DNA from 2 places in the Glutamicibacter sp. AOP5-A2-18 genome. Region 2 is predicted to be linked to the other one. Evidence: riboswitches for the same ligand, from Rfam matches in the RefSeq annotation. Region 2 holds a riboswitch; the other holds the start of a gene.
The links. Region 2 has a riboswitch for glycine ahead of ACT3RW_RS15220 (amino acid permease). Riboswitches for the same ligand answer to the same signal wherever they lie in the genome.
Positions count from the first base shown of each region.

Region 1: another riboswitch for glycine. It lies ahead of gcvP (aminomethyl-transferring glycine dehydrogenase); the one in region 2 lies ahead of ACT3RW_RS15220 (amino acid permease).

Region 1 is NZ_JBQSVW010000001.1:2,830,198-2,837,856, forward strand. It holds gene glyA (serine hydroxymethyltransferase) at 1-676, opposite strand, end outside; gene gcvH (glycine cleavage system protein GcvH) at 676-1,056, opposite strand; gene gcvT (glycine cleavage system aminomethyltransferase GcvT) at 1,117-2,244, opposite strand; gene gcvP (aminomethyl-transferring glycine dehydrogenase) at 2,257-5,103, opposite strand; glycine riboswitch at 5,268-5,365, opposite strand; gene ACT3RW_RS13600 (SGNH/GDSL hydrolase family protein) at 5,467-6,255, opposite strand; gene ACT3RW_RS13605 (serine hydrolase domain-containing protein) at 6,320-7,480, opposite strand.
Region 2 is NZ_JBQSVW010000001.1:3,169,695-3,177,353, forward strand. It holds gene ACT3RW_RS15190 (carboxylate--amine ligase) at 1-33, opposite strand, end outside; gene ACT3RW_RS15195 (lipid II:glycine glycyltransferase FemX) at 48-1,190, opposite strand; gene ACT3RW_RS15200 (metal-sensitive transcriptional regulator) at 1,287-1,616, shown strand; gene ACT3RW_RS15205 (heavy-metal-associated domain-containing protein) at 1,674-1,994, shown strand; gene ACT3RW_RS15210 (heavy metal translocating P-type ATPase) at 2,052-4,301, shown strand; gene ACT3RW_RS15215 (hypothetical protein) at 4,310-5,077, opposite strand; glycine riboswitch at 5,270-5,367, shown strand; glycine riboswitch at 5,368-5,476, shown strand; partial or broken gene ACT3RW_RS15220 (amino acid permease) at 5,751-7,156, shown strand; gene ACT3RW_RS15225 (4a-hydroxytetrahydrobiopterin dehydratase) at 7,329-7,659, shown strand, end outside.

The DNA of each region.
Region 1 (7,659 bases), 340 kb from region 2:
ATGGGTGCAAACCAGCTGCAACCAGACCTGCAAAGTGAGCCATATCCACGAACAGGTAAGCGCCGACCTTGTCAGCGATTTCGCGGAAGCGCTTGAAGTCCAGCTGACGTGGGTAAGCGGACCAACCAGCAACGATCATCTTTGGCTGGTTCTCCACGGCAAGGCGCTCAACCTCGTCCATGTTCACCAGGTTGGTCTCTTCATTTACACCGTAAGGAACGATGTTGAATAGACGACCGGAGAAGTTGATCTTCATGCCGTGGGTTAGGTGACCACCATGTGCCAGGTTCAAACCCAGTACGGTGTCGCCTGGGCGAACCAGTGCGTGATAAACCGAAGCGTTAGCCTGAGCGCCGGAGTGTGGCTGAACGTTGGCGTATTCGGCGCCAAAAAGAGCCTTGAGGCGATCGATGGCCAGCGTCTCAATGACGTCAACCTCTTCGCAACCACCGTAGTAGCGGCGTCCTGGGTAACCTTCGGCGTACTTGTTGGTCAGCACCGAACCCTGAGCCTGCATGACAGCCTGGGCAGTGTGGTTCTCCGAGGCGATCATTTCCAGGCCACGCTGCTGGCGAGCCAGCTCGGCGTCGATGCGCTGTGCTACCTCAGGATCCAGAGTTGCTAGGGACTGGGTCAGCGATGCTGGTGCCAGGGATTCAAAAGTCTGGTTGCTCATTACTGGACATCTCCACCGTTCGCGCTTGCGTAGTCTGCTGCCGAAAGTAGCGGACCTTCTTCGGTGACCTCTACGGTGAACAGCCAGCCGGCACCGTATGGGTCTTCGTTCAGGATTGCCGGGTTGTCTACAGCCTCGTCGTTGATCGCAACTACGGTGCCGGTAACAGGCGAGAACAGGTCGGAAACCGACTTGGTGGACTCAACTTCACCACAGGTTTCACCTGCGCTGACCGAATCGCCAACCTCTGGCAGGTCTACGTAGACTACGTCGCCCAAGGCGTCAGCAGCGATCTGGGTGATGCCGACCTTGGCTGGGGACGATGCGTCGATCCACTCATGTTCTGCCGAGTAGCGTAATGACGAAAGAACTTTACTCACGGTATTTCCTCTCCCAAGGGAATAAGCGGGCGTATGGCTAGGCCCTACTGATGTTTAACGTTACTTGGCTCGCGTGTAGAACGGCAGTTCGACGACGACAAATGGCAAAGTCTTACCTCGCAGATCAACCTCTAGCTCGGTACCAACTTCACTGTATTGCGCATCCACATACCCCAGGGCTACCGGGTAGCTGAGGGTCGGAGATGGCTGTCCTGAGGTGATTTCACCAACAGTAGCGCCGTCCTTAACGATGGCGTAGCCACCGCGTCCGGCGCGCTTGCCCAGACCCTTCAGACCGACCAGCTTGCGTGCTGGAGTCTGCTCTCGCAGGGCTTCAAGAGCCTTTCGGCCCACAAAGTCTTCTTCCTTCTTAAAAGAGACTACAGGGCCAAATCCCGCATCAAATGGGGTGCGTTCTAGGCTTAGCTCGTTGCCGTACAACGGCATGCCAGCTTCCAGACGCAGCGAGTCACGTGCGGCAAGGCCACACGGAACCAACTCGTGATCCGCACCAATTGTGACAATTTTTTCCCACAGCTCAGCCGCTTGATCATTGTTGATGATCAATTCGAAGCCATCCTCGCCGGTGTATCCTGTGCGCGCAACCAGAACGTCAAGACCGCCGAGCACCAGATAAACCGCTGCGTAATATTTCAACTCTGTGACGGAGTCAACGGTGCTTTGGTCAGCTGCCAGCTTGGAGACGATGTCCTGCGCGTTCGGTCCCTGCACTGCAATCAGCGACTGACGCTCCGAAGCGTTATCGACCTGGACATCAAATTTAGCTGCACGCTCTGCAAGGGCTGCGGCTACCACCACAGCGTTGCCAGCGTTAGGAACCACAAGGAATTTTTCTTCTTCAAGGCGGTACACGATCAAGTCATCAATGATCTTGCCGTCATCATTGAGGATCAGCGAGTACTTGGCCTTGCCCACCTTCATGATGCCAAAGTTGCCTGCCAGCGCGGTGTTCAGCGCGGTGACCGCTTCCGGTCCAGCCAGGTACACCTCGCCCATATGGGACAGGTCAAAAAGCCCAGCAGTGGAACGAACAGCCTTGTGCTCGGCCAATTCTGAACCGTACTTCAGTGGCATATCCCAGCCACCGAAGTCAGTGAAGTTTGCGCCCAGCTCTTTGTGCTGCTCGTACAGGGCGGTGCACTTTAGTTCTTGGGTAGTCTCAGTCATCGCGAAATCCTCTTAGTCTTCAAAGGCTTCAGGAGCCGGGCAGGAGCAGATCAGGTTACGGTCGCCGGAGGCGCCATCAATACGGCCAACGGCCGGGAAGTACTTGTCGAACTTCAGACGCGATACCGGGAACGCAGCCTGCTCTACCGAGTACTTGCGGTCCCAGTTGCTGTTGACCACGGCGGTAACGGTGTGTGGAGCGTGGCGCAGTGGCGACTGTTCAATGGTGTAAACGCCCGAGAGCACTTCTTCCATTTCCTGACGGATGGTGATCATCGCTTCGATGAAGCGCTCAATCTCGCCCAAGTCCTCAGACTCGGTTGGTTCCACCATCAGGGTGCCTGCTACTGGGAAGGACAAGGTTGGTGCGTGGAAGCCGAAGTCGATCAGGCGCTTGGCCACATCTTCTGCGGTCACCCCAGTCTTGGCGGTCAATTCGCGCAGGTCAAGGATGCACTCGTGGGCAACCAATTCCTTGTTACCGGTAAACAGTACTGGGAAGTGCTCGTTCAGACGCTTGGCAATGTAGTTGGCGTTCAAAATTGCATGCTTGGTAGCTTCGGTCAGACCGTCGCCGCCCATCATCGCAATGTAAGCCCAAGAGATTGGCAGTACGCCGGCCGAACCGAAAGCGGTAGCAACCACTGGCACACCGTCACGTTCGGTGTAGGTGCCCGAAGCGTCGCCTGGCAGGAATGGCAAGAGGTGCTCGCCTACGCCGATTGGGCCAACGCCTGGGCCGCCACCACCGTGAGGGATGCAGAAGGTCTTGTGCAGGTTCAGGTGCGAAACGTCGCCACCGAAGGAACCTGGCTGTGCCAGACCAACCAGTGCGTTCATGTTGGCACCGTCGATGTATACCTGGCCGCCGGCGGCGTGGATCTTGTCGCACACTTCGCGTACGTCAGCGTCGTACACACCGTGAGTGGATGGGTAGGTAATCATGATCGCAGCCAACACGTCCTTGTTGGCTTCGATCTTGGCATCCAGGTCATTGGAATCGATGGTGCCATCGGCAGCAGTCTTTACAACGACAACCTTCATGCCAGCCAGTACCGCGGAAGCCGCGTTGGTGCCGTGAGCCGAGGCTGGGATCAGGCAGACATTTCGCTGACCCTCGCCGCGTGATGCGTGGTAGTCCGAGATGGCTAGCAGGCCCGCGTATTCACCCTGGGAACCAGCGTTTGGTTGGATGGAGACGCCAGCGTAACCAGTGATCGCGGTCAGTCGACCTTCAAGGTCGGTGATCAGTTCACGCCAACCTTCGGTCTGCTCTGCCGGCGCGTAAGGGTGGATGGAAGCGAACTCTGGCCAGGTGATGGATTCCATTTCGGCAGCCGAGTTCAGCTTCATGGTGCACGAGCCCAATGGGATCATGGTGCGGTCCAGTGCCAGGTCGCGGTCCGAGAGACGACGCAGGTAACGCATCATCTGGGTCTCGGAAGAGATGGTGTTGAAGATCGGGTGGGTCAGGTAGTCGCTGGTGCGAACCTGCGACTCTGGGATCTCAAAGCCTTCTGGAGCCGAAAGCTCTACGCCGAAGACCTCAAGAAGGGATTTGACGATGCTTGAGGTGGTGGCCTCATCGGTGGAGATACCAACCTGGGTGTCGTTGACCTTGCGCAGGTTGATGCCCGCGGTGATCGCCTTGGAGATGATTTCCTCGGCGTTCTTCACGTTCACCACAACGGTGTCGAAGAAGGTATCGGATGCGAGGGTGAAGCCGCCCGCTACCAGCGAGGTGGCAATCACGCGAGCGTGGTTGTTGGCGCGGGTTGCGATCTGCTTCAAACCGGCTGGGCCGTGGTACACCGCGTACATCGAGGCACAAATGGCCAACAATGCCTGAGCGGTACAGATGTTGGAGGTCGCCTTCTCGCGGCGGATGTGCTGCTCGCGGGTCTGCAGTGCCAGACGGTAGGCAGGAACGCCAGCGTCATCAACCGAGACACCAACCAGGCGACCTGGCATCGAGCGGGTCAGGCCATCGGCAACGGCCATGTAGGCCGCGTGTGGACCACCGAAGAACAGTGGAACACCAAAGCGCTGGGTGTTGCCCACAGCGATATCGGCACCCTGTTCACCCGGAGGGGTGATCATGGTCAGGGCCAGTAGGTCAGCGATGACGGTGACCATTGCGCCAGCGTCCTTGGCGGCTGCGATGATGCTTGCGTGGTCTGCGATGGAGCCGTTGTTACCTGGCTGCTGCAAGACGATGCCGGAGATGTCGCCTTCTGGCAGGCCTGCGGAGAGGTCAGCAACTTCAACTTCGAAGCCCAGTGCGTCGGCACGGCCCTGCACAACTTTGAGGGTCTGCGGGAAGATGTTGGAGTCCAGGACGGTCTTGCCCTTGGCCTTCTTCTTATTGGCACGGCGCATCATCAGCACAGCCTCTGCGGCGGCCGAAGATTCGTCCAGCAAAGAAGCGTTGGCGATTGGCAGACCGGTCAGATCCATCACCATGGTCTGGAAGTTCAGTAGGGCTTCGAGGCGGCCCTGAGAGATTTCTGGCTGGTACGGGGTGTAAGCGGTGTACCAGGCTGGGTTTTCGACAATGTTGCGTCGAATCACCGCTGGGGTGAGGGTGTCGTAGAAGCCCTGACCAATCATCTGGGTCTTCATGACGTTTTTGGAGGCTACCGCACGCAGGTGGGCCAGCGCTTCGGTTTCACTTAGTGCTGCTGGAATATCCAGTGCGGCACCTTGTCGGATATCTGCGGGAACTGCGGTATCAATCAGTGATTCAAGGCTGTCGTAGCCAAGAGTCTGAAGCATGGTGGCGACGTCAGAAAGACGCGGGCCGATGTGGCGAGTAACGAATTCACTGTTCGTAGAAGCCGAAGTCTGCGTGATGGTCATGGTGCTGGAGTCTCCACGGGATCTGTCTTGGCGCATGCCAAAGGAAGGACGCTTTGCCTCCCCATCCCTGTTGCACTACCTGAGAGTTTTACGTGTTCGGCCAACAAAGCCGAGCACTTGCACCTTCGGTGAACCGGATCTGGCCGGCTACTTTCCAGAGTTGCCTCGTGATGGCGGTACGGGGGCCTGAGAGTTTCCTGGGGAGGAATTGCTCCTACGGCGCCCGTCCATGGTGTGAACGGGACTCTCCCGCCATCCGTCTATGGCGTGTGCTGCTGATCTTAGATCTGCAACACACAACCATGTTACCTGCCTCGCGCTCTAGGACAAAGAGTCGGACTGCGTTGAACTGTCACAAAAGTTTTACTTCGTGGCCGCCGCGAGTTGAACGTACTGCGGATACCTTGCTGACAAGGAATCACCCGAGGATGTACCCGAGAGCCTGCGCCTAACCCAAGGAACCAAATGTTCGGTAGCCCAACCCAATTCTTGCTTCAGCTTTTCGCTACGAGAGGTCACCGCGTGATCCGGCAGAACCGGAGCCTGAAGTTTATCTGCCCAGTTTTCGTCGGTGACCTGGTGTCGTCCAAGAACGTCAAGAACCCTCGCGGCCATCAGTGCATGTCCCAGCTCGTTCATGTGCAGGCGATCTACAGACCAATAACGCAAGTCTGAGAATTCGCGCCAACGCCAGTAGTCCGCAATGACCGCGCCGTACTTATCGGCAATCTCGCGAATTTTCTCGTTATAGATCGCAGTACGCGGACGGGTCTTGGAGAACAAGGGAGATTCGACAGTGTCAAAACCGGTGAAGAGTACAACGGTGCTTCCGGCCTCGGTGAAGCGTCGGACCATCCCTTCATAACTACGCATCAGCGCATCAAGATCTGCTCTGGGGCGCAAGATGTCGTTTCCGCCGGCGTAGATGCTCACCAGATCTGGCTTCATGGACAGGCCTTGGTCCAGTTGCTGGTTGATGACCTGACCGATTTTCTTTCCGCGTACCGCGAGGTTGGCGTATTCCCAGTCGCCCTGCGCGCTGAGCACTTCAGCGACTCGGTCGGCCCATCCGCGCACCTGGTTAGGTCGATTCGAATCTACGTCGCCGACGCCTTCGGTGAACGAATCACCCAATGCCAAATACTTCTTCACTTCAATCTCACTTTTGTATCTGCTAAATTTTTCTGTTCACTGCCAAGGTTCAGTTTGCCAAGGTTCAGTTTGATTTAGCCTTGGCGTTCTTGGCGAGGATCAGCTGGCGCGCCAGCTGACTGAGCTTGACCCCGGTAGATGTGTCTTTGGGTCCTTCGTTGCGCGAGGGAATGAAGCCAAAGCCGAGCTGGTAGGCAGGGTCGGCAAAGGCCAAAGATGAGTTAGCTCCGTCGTGACCGTAGGCGAAGATGGAGCCGTAATTATTGCGGGCGGTAGCCTTCATGAATCCCAAGGCAAAAGCCTGCAACAAACCGTTGCTTCGATCCAGTCCGTAAACCAGTTCGGTGGAGACCTGTGACCAGGTGTCCGCGCTGAGGAATCCTTGCATCGCGCCGAGGGATGGAACGGCGCCGAAGGATGCGGCATAGATTCCGGCTAGGCCTTGAGCATTGGCGACTGCTCCCATGGACGCCGGGCCGATCTCACGTACCTGGGCTGCGTTGGCCAGTTCATGCCAGTTGTAAACCGGGCCGTCTGCCAGAGCGAATCCGGAGGCGGAGTTGACCGCTAGGCCAGCTGGCGAGAAGGGATCAAAAAATTCGCCCGGTGCTTCAACGCCGGCTAAGACATCTCGGTAACGCGATTCCAGCGAGGGGTCTTGTCCGATATAAACGTCGGCCGAAAGAGGTTTACGGATGCGCTCTTCAAAAACATCTTTAAGCTCTTTGCCGGCGACGCGGCGAACCAGTTCTTCCATCAGTACGCCCATGGTGATGGCGTGATATCCAACGATGTTCTGACCCAGCGGCCAGATGCTTGGCATGGACGCCAGAACCTTGGCATATTCAGCCGAGTTCAGTAGGACTTCACTTGGTACACCGCCGGGAACACCAAGAACGCCAGCCTGGTGACTGAGCACCTCGCCAACGGTGAGCTTATTCTTTCCACCGGCGCCAAATTCTGGCCAGTAGGTGGTCATTGGGGCAGCTGGATCAATCAGGCCATCTTGGACGAGTAAGGCGATGACCAGTGCGCCCATGCCTTTGGTACACGAGAAGACACAGGTCAGTGCATCCGCCGCTAAATGCTCACCGACGCTGTGGCTGAGCACGAGTTCACCCCGGTGATAAACAGCGAGCTGTGCCGAGTAGTTTTCTTCTTCAGCAGCTCGTGCTTCCAGAGCTTGAGCCAAAGGTGCGAAATCTTCGCTAATCACCGAGTCCATCTACGTCCTTAAAGTGCTTGTCGCTTTTCAACTAACCCTAGTCGGATCCAGCGCAATTCTCACTTGGCTCGCCAACATGCTACTAAGATCCCATGCGTATGTCAGGTCACAGCTAGAGGGGCGTAGTACCGCTTATCGTCATTTTGCAACCTTTGGACTCGTGATACTGTGAGCCAACT
Region 2 (7,659 bases):
GGGGACGAATGGCTGGGTTTCTTCGATTGCCATGAGTACTGTTTTCCCTACTTCTTGCGCCAGTTCATGTACTTTTCGAAGGCCCAGGCCAGCGGCTTGTTCAGCGCTAGGTCCCATTCGCCGTTGGTCTGCACGATGTCACAGCCGGTATTGGTTTTGAACTTGGTCAGACCCGAGAGGTGGTGTTCCTTATCCAAGGTTGCACTCACGCCACCCTGGTCAAGGTAGCGGCAACCGGCAGCGATGGAGTCTTCCACCATGCGGTTCATGATCGCCTTAGGGGCAAAGAGTTTGCGCTGCTCATTGGAGGAGGCACCGTACAGGTACCACGCCAGGTTAGAAGAGCGGATCACAATGGAGGCGGCCAAATCCACGCCTTCATTACTCGCGATGTACAGAGTGCAAGAACCTGGAACGGCTTCGTTGAGCACCTTGTGCATGGTCTCGAAGTAGCTCAGTGGACGGCCGGTGAAGTCTTGGCGGTCTGCGGTGGTGTTGTACAGGGCATGGAATCGAGCCATGTCCGCGGTGTCTCCCACTTCAACTTCCAAGGTGCTCTTGAGCGCCTTACGAGTTTCGTTGCGGGTGGTCGCGGAGTAGCTGGCCATCACCTGCTCAACGTCCAGCTGGGTGCCATTTTCATCCTGCAGTGCTACCCGAGCGACGTATTCGGGCTGGCCTGCGCCGAAGTCTAGGCCGACGTCTTCCTTGGTGAACCCCAGGTCTAGCAGGGCGTCGTTCAAGGCCAGTGCCTGGGCCGACGAGCTTTTCAGCTCTAGGTCCGAAAGTTGGGCGAAGCCTTCCTTGCCAAGGTTTTTGCGTACGGCTCCGGCTGCCCAGGTGCGTACTTCGCGGCCTGGGCCCATCTTCAGCTGGAAGGCACCACGGTTGCGCAGGTACGCAGCAAGCGGGCGGATGACCTTTTCGGCTGGGTGCGCCTGGAAGTCAATCACTGGACCATCTGGCACATAGGCCAGTGTCTTCTTGATGACTGGGGCAGCGCGGTGCAGTACTAGCGCGGTGCCTACCAGTTCGTCTTGGTCAAACCAGCCGATGGATTCACCACGCCAGCCGCCCTTGACTCGGGCCCATTCTGGACGCTGCAAAAAGCTGACGTCGAGGGCGGTCTCAAGGAAAACTGAGTGTTCGGCGCTGGTAATCGGACGCACGTGCAGGTCGTTGTGGCTCACGGGTGAAATCTTATCGTGCTTCGTGGACTTAAGTAGGGAGGTTGAATACCCCTAGGGGGTACTTGACTTAATACCCCATAGGGGTATTCTAGGAATATGGAAACCACGCAGAGCGTTGATGAGCATGCACAGCATCATGGCTACCACGCGGATAAAGCCGCGCTGGAACGCCGCCTGAAGCGTATTGAAGGCCAAGTTCGCGGAGTGGCCAAGATGGTTGATGAAGACAAATACTGCATCGATATTTTGACCCAGATTTCGGCGATCAACGCAGCATTACACAAGGTCAGCGTGCAGCTGATCGATGACCACATCGGCCATTGTGTGGTTGATGCGGCGAAGTCTTCGCTGGAAACCGGGGACCCGAGCATTGTGCAGGAGAAAATCTCTGAGGCCACCGCCGCAATATCGAGGCTGGTCCGCTAAGCGTTTTTTCACCTAGATTTCCGATTCACACAAAATTCATCGAAAGAGAGCAAGATCATGAGCCACGAATGCAACTGCGGATGCTCCAATGAGAACAACTCGAAGACCTCCCAGGGCCTACAGATCACCACTCGTGATCAGGCAACTCCCCTAAACATCCAAACGGAACTGAAGATCTCCGGCATGACCTGCGGCCACTGCGTCGCCTCGGTCACCGAAGAACTCAAGGAACTTTCCGGCGTACAAAACGTCGACGTCGTACTCGATGCCAAGGGCATCTCCACGGCCACCGTCACCGCAACGCAGCAGCTGAGCGAAGCAAGCCTGCGCGAAGCGATCGACGAGGCCGGTTACACCCTCGAAGCAATCAACGCCTAGCCACCCGCGCCAGGCACAGCCCGTAAACAACGGGCCAGAAAGTGCAAGGTAGAAATAATGAGCTCCCACGCACCCCAGAAGCCAATCGCAGAACTGCGTACCGTCGATCTTGATATTCAAGGCATGACGTGCGCTTCCTGCGTGAACCGAGTGGAACGCAAACTGGGCAAGCTGCCCGGTGTCAGCGCCTTGGTAAATCTCCCGCTGGAAACAGCAAAGGTTCAGGTACCGGTGGATGTCAGCGACGAAACGCTGATCAATACCGTTGAAGCTGCCGGCTACGGCGCCTCGGTAAAAAAGCCAGCGCAGCCTGAGCAGCATCACCACGAAGGGGATGAACATTCGGGTCATGAGCATTTGGTCCCCAACCATCTGTTGCGACGGCTGATCATTTCGGCGGCTTTCACCATCCCGCTGTTTGTGATCTCCATGGTCCCAGCCGCGCAGTTCCCGCATTGGGGATGGGTAGCCTTTGCCCTGGCCACCCCAGTGGTCTTCTATGGTGCGTGGCCTTTCCATAAGGCAGCAGCAATCAACGCCCGGCATCTGTCCTCCACCATGGATACTTTGGTGTCTCTCGGTGTGCTGGCCGCCTATCTCTTCTCGGCAACCCAGCTTGTTCTGGATCCGCAGATGACGGCACACGTGGGTATGTCCATGAGCGAGCATGCCCTCTACTTTGAGACCGCAGGCGTTGTGGCTACCTTGCTGTTGCTTGGACGCTTTCTGGAGCATCGCGCCAAAACCTCAGCATCTGACGCGCTGAAATCTTTGCTCAGTCTGGGAGCGAAGGAAGCTGTACTGCTGCGTGATGGCCAAGAAGTGAAGATCTCGGCCAGTGCATTGCAGCCAGGAGATCACTTTGTGGTGCGCCCCGGTGAGAAAATCGCCACCGATGGCACGGTCACCCACGGTGATAGCGCGGTAGATACCTCATTGCTCACTGGCGAATCCGTACCGCAACAGGTTCGCGTGGGCTCCGAAGTTACCGGGGCAACCCTGAACACTTCTGGCCGTCTAGTAATTGAAGCCACCCGCGTAGGTGAAGAAACAACCCTGGCCCAGATGGGCAAGCTAGTCTCCGAGGCACAGTCCGGCAAGGCACCCATTGCGCGGCTTGCCGATCGCATCTCGGCCGTCTTTGTGCCGATTGTTCTGGGCATCGCAGTACTCACCTTTGTTATTTGGTGGCTGGTTTCCGCTGATCCATATCAAGCATTCAGTGCAGCTGTTGCTGTGCTAGTCATTGCTTGCCCTTGTGCTTTAGGTCTTGCCACCCCCATCGGTTTGTTGGTGGGTACCGGCCGTGGAGCTCAACTGGGTATCTTGATCCGTGGCCCACAGGTTTTGGAAGACACACGCAAACTGGACACGATTGTTCTAGATAAGACCGGCACCGTCACCACCGGAGTGATGACACATACGGGCACAACCACCGCCGCTGGAGTGGACGCAACTGAAGTTTTGCTGTTGACCGCAGCAGTGGAACACCATTCAGAACATCCAATTGCCCAGGCTATCGCCACCGCCGGTGCCAACGTTGGCACGCTTCCCGAGGTGAGTAATTTCCGCTCGGAGCCCGGTGGCGGAGTATCGGGAACCGTGGCTGGGAAGACCATTGTTGTTGGCCGGCCCAGCTGGCTTGAAGCCCAGGGAACGCTACTTGATTCCTCGGCCCGCTCTTTGCTCGAAGAGGCTGAAGCAGCCGGCGCCACTGCGATTCTGGTTGCGGTCGATGCCCAGTTCCAAGCGGTGATTTCCGTTGGTGATCAAGTCAAAGAAACTTCTTCAGAAGCGATCAATGAACTGCAATCCCGTGGTCTGCGGGTAGTTTTACTTACCGGTGATAACCCATCGGTGGCCGCCAAGGTGGCAACACAAGTTGGCATCAAGTCTGACGATGTTTTTGCTGGTGTACTGCCAAGCGAAAAGGCCAAGGCTATCTCTTCGCTACAGGAGCAGGGCAAGGTTGTGGCCATGGTGGGTGACGGTGTGAACGACGCTCCGGCGTTGGCTCAAGCCGATCTCGGCATCGCCATGGGCTCCGGCACCGACGTTGCCATTGAAGCTGCAGATATTACTCTGATGGGCAATGACCTTCATCAGGTCGCTGCCGCCATTGATCTATCGGACAAAACCTTGGCCACGATCAAGATGAACCTGTTCTGGGCTTTCGCCTACAACACTGCGGGTATCCCGATCGCGGCCTTGGGTTTGCTCAATCCAATGATTGCTGGTGCCGCTATGGCAGCCAGCTCCGTTCTGGTGGTTGCCAACTCACTGCGCCTTCGCAGCTTTGGCAAATAGCCCGGCGGTTACGGGGTCTCCCTGACGCTGGTCAGGACTTTCTTCAGAGTTGAGTACTGCTCACTTGCCACGAAAGTCTTGGCCTCGTCGAGGGTGGTATCCCCGTCCTCATCAAGTCCCAGTGCGTGCAGGTACTCAGGATTCATGGCCATGATTGGGGTTTCCTCGGCACTGGTTTTGAAGTAATCAATTGCCGGTGCTTCGGTCCAGTTTTGCCATACATCATCGATGATGACGGCAACACTCAAATCCCTGTCGCCGAGGCTGGCTTCCCGGTAGTAGGAGACCACACTGGTCGGTGCGTACTGCAAATCAGGCGCTGGGGCCGAGTCGAGCACCTCGCGCTTATAGGTGTTCGGGTTGTCAGTGTCCCTGAAACTAGTCGTTTCAAGATCCAATGCGAGATTCTTCTTAGAATCCAAGATCTTGTAGACCGAATAGTCGTCTTGGCATCCATATTCACAATCTTCAACGATTTCCCAGTCTTGCGGCAGGTCAAAGGTGACGTTGTACAGCGAAACGGTACGCCAGGTACCCCCCGGATCTTCGGTTGGTTCCGTTGGCTCAGGTGTCGGAGTTGGCTTGGCAGTTGGTGGTCCGGCATGCTCCGGTGCCGGCGCCCAACTCGGCGGACCTGCATGGCCCGGTGGGCCGACATGATCCGGACGTCCTGCATGATCAGGTGGTGCTGCGATGGCAACTGCACTGCTGGTAAGCAGAAGCCTCGCTGCCAGTACTGCGCCACCCTTGGATAGCGACTTGAGAATGGGTTTCATTGTGGGGTCCTCTCTCCCGTCCACAATGATGAAACTGACCCGACCTTTAATCAAGAGTCCGGATATAAAGATACTGCCTCGGTTTGGTATCACTAATGCCTCGGTACGCCCCCCAAAGAAACCTTGCGCCATGAGACTTGCGTCACATTCACCGCTCAGGGCATACCGTGACGATAATCACCACAATGCCATTGATACGTGGCGGGAGAGTCCCGCCCTCAGCAAGGGCGGGCGCCGTAGGAGCATTTTCCTCCCCGGGAAACTCTCAGGCCCCGTACCGCCACGAGAAGGCAACTATGGAAAGCAGCGCAGAATGAACTGCGCTCACCGAAGGAGCAAGCTTCGCCCAGTAGTCGGGTTGAAGCGAAAACTCTCAGGTTCATATACAGATTGGGGAGGGACCACGAACAGTGACGCTTTGTGCGCATTAGATTCGACGGCTCTCTCCAGTGGCATAGGCAGTAGCTGCTCTTAGCGCAGCGAGCTGACGTTGCCTTCCCGGAGCCGGCGAATCTGGCGTCTTGAGCAAAGCAAGTTGCTAGGCGTCACGCCACACTCCTGGAAGGCAACCAGCATGAGTACCACCAGTTCTGATCCCACACTTGAACGCGGACTATCTAACCGACACATCCAGCTCATCGCCATTGGCGGTGCCATCGGCACCGGCCTGTTCATGGGTTCGGGTAAAACGATCTCCGTCGCCGGCCCGTCAGTCATCTTTGTCTACATCATCATCGGCTTCATGCTCTTCTTCGTCATGCGAGCGATGGGCGAGCTACTGCTGAGCAACCTCAATCACAAGACTTTCGCCGACTTCGCAGGAGACCTGCTGGGCCCTGGGCGGCGTTCTTCACCGGCTGGACCTATTGGTTCTGCTGGGTGGTCACCGGCATTGCCGACGTCGTAGCCATCGCCCACTACATTGCTTACTGGTGGGGTGAGCTACCACTATGGATTCCCGCTCTGGGCTGCATCGCGCTACTACTCGTGCTGAATCTGGCCACCGTGAAAGCCTTCGGCGAAACCGAATTCTGGTTCGCGCTGATCAAGATCATCGCCATCGGCGCACTGATCATTATTGGGCTAGTCATGATCATCACCGGGTTCCAACACAATGGTGCCACCGCATCGGTGAGTAATCTGTGGGCCAATGGCGGAATGTTCCCTACGGGCTTCATGGGCTTTGTCGCAGGGTTCCAAATCGCCGTATTTGCTTTTGTGGGCATCGAATTAGTGGGTACAACTGCCGCCGAAACAAAGGATCCTGAGAAGACCCTGCCCAAGGCCATCAACTCCATCCCGATCCGCATTCTGTTCTTCTACGTCGGCGCCTTGATCATCTTGATGACTGTCCAACCATGGAAGCTGTTCTCCCCGGAAAACTCGCCATTTGTCGGGATGTTCACCCTAGCCGGGCTGGCTGGGGCGGCCGGCATCATCAACTTTGTGGTGCTCACTTCCGCGACCTCCAGCGCCAATTCCGGCATCTACTCCACTTCCCGCATGCTGCGCGGCCTAGCCCTAGAAAACGATGCTCCAAAGAGCTTTGCCAAGCTTTCGCACCGCAAAGTTCCCAAGAACGCCCTGATGTTCTCGTGCATGTTCCTGCTGGCCGGGGTTGTCCTGCTCTACAGTGGCGATTCGGTGATGGGAGCCTTCACGTTGGTTACTACCGTTTCGGCTTTGTGCTTCATGTTTGTATGGACGATCATTCTGCTCAGTTACCTGGTGTTCCGCGCCCGCCGCCCTCACCTGCACGATGCGTCGGCCTACAAGGTTCCCGGTGGTCGAGTGATGCCGTACATAGTTCTGGGCTTCTTCGGATTTATTCTGTGGGCCTTGACCACTCAGCCAGATACTCTTGTTGCCCTACTGGTCACACCCATCTGGTTCCTGCTACTGGGTATTGCCTACCTCGTGATCCGCCGCCACCCGAGGCACCAAGCGCTACGTATGGCGCACGTGGGCAAGGTGGCCCACGAACGCTATGAAGCCGCGGCCTACCGAGATGCTCAGGCGTTTGGCCATCGCGATATTCCAGCCACGGATAAGGTTCTGGAGCAAAAGGCGCATAAGTAGCCCAAGGTACCTCAGCGCGACAGCCGGCTGCCCCGGACCTTAGGCCTAGGGTCCGGGGCAGCCTACGTATTCACTGTGGACGCTGTACCTCGGGACTAATTACTGCGATGATGAAATTTGGCGGCCTCTGGCCAGCACCATGGGATGACCCTCCGCCTTCAGGAGATACACCATGACTGTCCTTCGACAGATTCCATTTCATGAATCACCAACAGCATTAAATCTGAAGCAGCGTTTAGCCGCTCTTGATGATTGGATAGCAGACGAGGATTCATTCAGAGCTTCCTACCGATTTGAATCCAGCAGCACCGCATTAGAATTCATTACCCTCGTGGGCTTGCTCGCTGAGAAGGTGGACCTTCACCCGCAGGTGGATTGGCGTGCTGATGTTGTCACGCTTCGTTTAGCCCATGAATTGAATACCGAAATTACCGAGCAGGATCTTTCACTGGCCCGCCGCATTTCCACGGACGCGCACCGACTGAGCTGCGTGGTGCTCAATC